2 linked regions of the Prochlorococcus marinus subsp. pastoris str. CCMP1986 genome follow. The protein of the gene in region 1 interacts with the protein of each later gene in a pairwise test. Links are inferred from orthologs where the notes say so. Each region holds a gene or a part of one and is shown on either strand. Other genes may lie near its edges. The genes, in order: TX50_RS02780 and TX50_RS07840.

What was found.
Region 2: the proteins of TX50_RS02780 (region 1) and TX50_RS07840 interact in binary tests that used the Escherichia coli proteins (3 or more experiments, as listed by UniProt). The link is inferred for Prochlorococcus marinus subsp. pastoris str. CCMP1986 from one-to-one orthologs.

What each region holds. Positions count from the first base shown.
Region 1 is NC_005072.1:488,269-491,558, reverse strand. What follows is about bases 300-3,252. They hold TX50_RS02780 (peptidoglycan D,D-transpeptidase FtsI family protein), read right to left. Parts: upstream 2,676-3,252; coding sequence 924-2,675; downstream 300-923. Other genes in these bases: TX50_RS02770 (CPBP family intramembrane glutamic endopeptidase), read right to left, coding at 3,192-3,252; TX50_RS02775 (hypothetical protein), read right to left, coding at 2,675-3,106; tal (transaldolase), read right to left, coding at 300-833. Outside these bases: more of tal, read right to left, coding at 1-299; more of TX50_RS02770, read right to left, coding at 3,253-3,290. UniProt on the Escherichia coli protein: Essential cell division protein that catalyzes cross-linking of the peptidoglycan cell wall at the division septum. Required for localization of FtsN.
Region 2 is NC_005072.1:1,391,245-1,394,448, reverse strand. What follows is about bases 211-3,077. They hold TX50_RS07840 (FtsW/RodA/SpoVE family cell cycle protein), read right to left. Parts: upstream 2,326-3,077; coding sequence 1,096-2,325; downstream 211-1,095. Other genes in these bases: TX50_RS07835 (ATP synthase subunit I), read left to right, coding at 2,593-3,072; TX50_RS07845 (cytochrome c biogenesis CcdA family protein), read right to left, coding at 356-1,012; TX50_RS07850 (cytochrome c biogenesis protein ResB), read right to left, coding at 211-355. Outside these bases: more of TX50_RS07850, read right to left, coding at 1-210; atpB (F0F1 ATP synthase subunit A), read left to right, coding at 3,118-3,204.

The sequences.
Region 1 (3,290 bases):
TAATCAATAGAACTTTGGGATTGAGTATCTTCATCTAATTTTTTAATTAATTCCCCTTCCTCTCTATTAAGTTCGTCTAAAAATTTTGGAGCAATAGTTAGAAGGTCACATCCTGCTAATTCTTTTATTTCATCTATATTTCTAAAGCTTGCACCCATGACTTCAGTTTTAAATCCTTTTTCTTTAAAATAATTGTAGATTTTGGTTACTGATATAACACCTGGATCTTCACACCCTGCAAAGTTATCTTTGCCAGTTTTTGCTTTATGCCAATCCAATATTCGCCCTACGAAAGGCGAGATTAAGGTTATTTTTGCATTAGCACAGGCTACAGCTTGGCAGAAGTTAAAAAGTAAAGTTAAATTGCATTTAATACCTTCTTTTTCTAAAATTTCAGCTGCCTTAATTCCTTCCCAAGTTGAAGCGATCTTAATCAATATTCTTTCTTTATTTATTCCAAAACTTTTATAGTGATTTATTAACTTTCTCGCTTTTGTAACTGTTGCTTCAGTATCAAAACTTAGTCTTGCATCAACTTCTGTAGATACTCTTCCAGAAATAAGATTAAGAATCTCCTTGCCAAAAAATACTGAAACCTGATCTATAGTCTCTTTAATTAATTCACTTTCAGAAAAGCCAGCAGGTAGGGATTTTCTTGAGCTTTCCAAAGCTTGATCGATTAATTTTATGTAATCAGGATTCTTAGCCGCAGCCAATATTAGTGATGGATTAGTGGTGGCATCTCTAGGTTGAAACTTTTTAATCGCATCTAAATCTCCAGTATCAGCGACAACAACAGTAATAGAAGATAATTGTTCTAAAATTGATTTCATTTTTACATAACAATATATTTTTATACGATAGCTTCAATTTCAAATGAAATCATTAAATAATGAACTAATTAACTAAAAACCAGAATAATTTCATGGTTTTTTAACAACTTTCCTGTTTTCTTCAATTTGTGGCGGTATTTTTTCAATAACAATTAAACTTTCGATGATTTCTTTTGCAATTGGCACTGCAACCGTTGAACCATAAGCGTATGCCTTTGAAGGTTCGTCAATAACAACGAGGACAACATACTTTGGATTATTAACAGGAAAAGAAGCTACAAAACTACAAACCTTTTTATTAGTATACCTTCCATTAACTGCCTTTTGAGAAGTTCCAGTTTTCCCACCAATTCTGTATCCATCAATTTTCGCTCCTTTTCCACTGCCATTATCAACGACACTTTCCATCCATTTAAGAACAGTTTTTGATACCTCGTTAGAAAAGATTTCTTTTGGAGAATAGTTTTTAAGGTGAGCTTTAAAATTGAAAGTAACATGAGGAATTATTTCACTTCCCCCATTAGCTAGAACAGCGTGAAGTTGAGCTAATTTTAAAGGAGAAATAGAAAAACCCTTTCCAAAAGATGCTACTGCTGGCTCAATTGACTGAGTAACAAATATATTTTTTGACTTTAATTGACCAGCTGTAGATTCAAATAAATCCGTCTCCAAACGTTTATTAATACCTAATTTATTTAACCAATTCCAATAAGTCTTAGACGGCAAATTTTGCATTATTTTTACCATCCCCACATTACTTGAAACTTGTAAAACTTTTGGATAATCAATATAGCCATTTCCTTTTTTATCCCAATTTGAAAGACTCCATCCTCCAACATTAACCTCCCCACTATCTTCAACTAAACCATCTTTTTGGATTGCTTTTTCTTCTAATGCTAAGGCTAGATTTATTGGTTTAAAAGTTGAACCAGGCTCGAATAAATCTTGAGAATACCAACCTCTAAAGACTTCGGAATCATAATCCCAATATTTATTTGGATCATAAGATGGAATTGATGCTAGTGATAAGATCTCTCCGTTATTTACATTCATTACTATTGCGAAGCCTTTCTTTGCGTTCCACTTCACTACATGGTTACTTAAAGCTTTAAAAGTAGCTTTCTGTAATCTTGAATCTATTGTCAAACCTAAACTCTTGTAGTCACTAATAAAATCTCTTGGTCCCGAATTATCCGGGAGAGGTGTTCCATCTCCTCCTTTCTTAATCAAATTACTTTTGTTAAGTACTTTGATTTGATTATCTAAATGCAGCTCTAAACCAGCTGAACCTTTATTCTCATAATTAACAAAACCAATAAGATTTGAATACAAATTACGTTGAGGATAATATCTTTGAGAATATTTAACGAGATCCAAACCACTAATATGAAGGTTTTTGATCTTTTTTGCTTGATTCTCTGTTATTTCATCCAGCAATTCAATTCCTAACATTTTATTTTCAAACTTTGATAGAAGCAATTCATCTTTTACATTTAAAATTGGCGTCAATTTATTAACCACTTCATCAATAGTTCTTACTCTATTAGTTGGATCTCCAGGGAAGTTAAAGTACTTAGGATGAGCCCATAATCTGTATAGAGGTTTATCATAAGCAATTAGTCTATTATTTCTATCTACTATTGATCTTCTCTTATTTAAAGAACTAATCTTGGTGAATTGTATTAATCTCGCTTTTTTTTGTAAGTCAGAGGCACTAAAAACTTGTAAATTTACAAGCCTTCCAAATAGTCCAAAAATCAATAATAAACAACATATATAAGTAACCTTAAACCTTCGAGGTTTGAGAGGTAATAAATGAACAATTTTCTTACTTCTTTTCATTAATATCCTTTTTGATATTTACTATCTTTTAATCCATCTTTAATAAATTTAATTTTTTTATTTAAATAATTATTTTTATTCTGTATAGTTTGCTTATCAAGATAAATTAAATCTTTTGGAGTTGTTTTTTTTAAAGTATTAAGGGACTCAATTTTATTAATATAAAATTCTTCAGTCTTAGAAATATAGTCAATAAGATTATTATTATTTGCTCTTGTTTTTAATAATTTTTTATAAATGCTTGTCCATTTCCTTTGACTATTAAAAGAAATAAAAGATAAAATAAAAATCAAAATTAATAAAGATATATTTACGCTATCAAATATTCTATGAATAAATTTTAAATTAAAAAATTTTATTTTTTTTGAAGTAATTTTATCAGCATCATAAAGTTTTTTTTTTAAAGAATTTTCATTCTTATTTATATTCATCTCTTAGAATTAATAGAAATATAAAAAGTGTTATAAATCAAATAAACATTTTTTTAATTTATTCGCAAGCAATATAGCTAAATCTTTATGTTCTCAACAGAAACAAATTCAAAAAGGTCATCCCATTCCATAAAGAATGCATAATCACAGAAGAGGATAATCTTCCTGATATAAATCTAGTAGT
Region 2 (3,204 bases), 900 kb from region 1 along the record:
TTAATTCGAGTTTGTAGAATTTTTTTTCATCTTTATAGTCAGTCCATTTTAAGGCTGCTTTTAAAGACGGTATTTGCCTCCTAAAGCTGCAGGCTGCAAGAGAAATACAAAGTAGTATTAATGAAAATAAAAACCAATTACTCGTATAAATATGATCTAATTGGAGTCTTATAACTTGAGATCCATTAATAAATCCTAATATTGGCGTTTCGTTGTAGAAATCAATATACTCTTGTTGATCATTTCCTTGAGGTATAAACGTTCCAACTCCACTTGAAATGGCTATGAAAATTATTAATAGTATTGCAAATCTTAAACTTGATATCTTTAGAATAAATTTCTTAAAAATAACCATTTAGATCCAATTTGAAATTAAATTTAGAATCCCTAGCGAAACTAAAAATACCCCACTTAAAGTAGGAATTACTTGACTATATTTTCTGAGTTCTAGAAACTGCTTTAAATTTTCAGTTGTCGCTCCTGCAAGGATTAATGGTGTTACTTGACCAAGGCCAAAGAAGAATAAAAAAATTATTGAAATTGTAGGGTTTTTTGCTTGTGATACCCATGCTAAGAGTGTAGCCAGTACTGGAGTAATACAAGGTGAAGAGGCAAGACCAAAAGCTCCACCTACTACAAAAGGAGTAATTATAGAAGGAACCTTATCTTCCATAAATTGCAAATCGGGCCCATTAGGTAATTGGAATTTTAAAATTCCTAATAAGTTTAAGCCCATAATAATTGCTATTAAAGCTACTAAAGATGCGTAGTAAGAGGGCAATTGTCCATATATTTTTCCTAAGAATCCGCTCAAGGCACCCAATGTAATGAGGGAAAAAATTACCCCTCCAGAAAAACTAATAAGTTTAAACTTATTATTCTTAGTACCACCCACATAAGCAATTGTGATTGGTAGTAAAGATAAAGAACATGGACCAAGACTTGTTAAAAGGCCTGCAGTAAAAACTAAAAATATGGTAAGTGGGCCTGGATTATTAAGCCCTTGCTCCATTAGTAAATTACCCTTTTGAGCTAATTCTGAAACAAATAAATTAATTGAGGCGATAACAGGAATCTAAATCTTCTAAATTCTAACTAATGAAGAGACTTTCGTGCACTAATCATGCCTATATGACCAGTTGATTCCAGAGAACACCTTAACAACATTCCGATCACAAAAAATGAGGACAATAAGGAATTTCCTCCGTAACTTACAAAAGGTAATGGTAACCCAGTTGTGGGCATTGTTCCTGTTGCCACAGCTATATGCATTATAGATTGACCTATAACTAAGGTTACGCATCCAATAGCAACTAACTTTGTATAATTATTCCTACATTTTATAGCGATTCTTAAGCTTATATAAGAAAAAAGAGCTAAAAAGCTCAACAATAATGTTGATCCTAATAAACCAAATTCTTCTGCAAAAATAGCAAAAATGAAATCTGTGCTTTGAATTGGTAAATATTGTAATTTTTGTGTAGATAACCCAAATCCTTGTCCAAATAATCCTCCTGAACCAATCGCTAGTAAACTCTGAATTAATTGATAGCCATTACCCTCTGAATCTTTCCAAGGATCTATGAATGATATGACTCTTAGCTTTTGATACTCATTACTCAAAATACTAATACAACCACTTAAAACTCCTAATGAAGCTACTGATAAGAGTGAACTGAATTTAACTCCCCCACATAAACCCATCACCCAAAAAAGAATTCCTGTTAAACCTGCGGTACTTAAATTTGGCTGCTTCATTATTAGTAAAATTAGAAACCCAAAGGTGCTTAATGAAATAATTTTTCTATTATTTTTAACTAAATTCCAATGAGCAAATAAGTTGGCTCCTTCCAATATTGAAAAAGGTTTTATTAATTCAGATGGTTGAATTTGTAGAGGACCTAGAATTAACCATCTTGAAGAACCGTTAACTGTACTGCCAAAGAATATTGTTAAAATTATCAAGAAAATTAAAAAGTAAAAAATAATTTTTGAAATTTTTAAAAGATCTCTAATATTTGTATTTAAAACAAAATAAAAAAAAGTTAATCCAGGAATACACCAAATAATTTGTCTTTTTAAATAATACGCCCAATCCCCCATTTCCTTGCTAGCCACCCACCAACTAGCAGAGCCAAGAATAAATAAACCTAAAACAGACCAAATACCTATCAAAATTAGTAAAAGTTTCCCTTCATAAGGCCAAATTCCCCAAGGTATAGGTAAGAAATTTGCCTTTAAATAGTTAGGTTTGTTTATTGAATCAAAAGTTCTATTTCTTTTACAATCACTATTAAATTTTGTAGCTGATTTACTTATCTCCAATTTAAAGTTTGTAGATATACTATTGAGACGTTAAATGACTACTTTGCCAAGTCTTTTTGATACTTTTTGAGTGAATTTAAGTTTTTAGATTTTGATTAATAAAACTCAATTTATTTTTAGTTTTTCAAAAACATCCATATCAAATATCACAATTCTTAAGAATTAGGACTTTAAACGAAAAATTCCTAGCTAAAAGACCCCTCCCCATGATAGATTCCGTGGGTTTATATACTTACTTAAATCTTTATGAAGGGGGTTTTCTAAATTATGTTCACATCAGTGGACTCAAATAGAAAAAAAATTGTTGAGCATCTTCCCGATAAGAATGTTCATGATTCCCCTACCCAGGATAATTCTTTCATTAATAAAATTAAATTAGTTTTTGCAAGTCAATTCCAAAAATTATTTTCAAAAAATGATGAATACACTAAATTGCAAATAACAATTTTTGGTATTACTTTTATCGTTGCCATTTTAGTAGCATCTATAACAGGAATTATAATTGGGTATACTTTTGGTTTTAGTGTTTTTATAGGTGCCATTGCTGGTATTTTTTATTTACGTTTGCTTGCTAAAAGCATAGGAAAAATAGGGAAAGAATCTAATGGGGTATCTCAATTGCAACTATTGGTTCCAGTTTGCCTCTTTCTTTTTGCAAGCAAGCTAGGATCCTTAGATATTTTTCCAGCAATGATAGGCTTTTTTATTTATAAGCCTTCTCTTATATTTTATTTCTCACGTTCTTAAATAAATTTTGCTTTTCAAAATTTATTAATTTTTATTTAAATCAAAATGTTCTTAAACTCCTTGCCAACAAATTTTGCCGCATTAGAAGTAGGTCAACATCTTTATTGGCAAATTGGAAATATAAGACTTCAC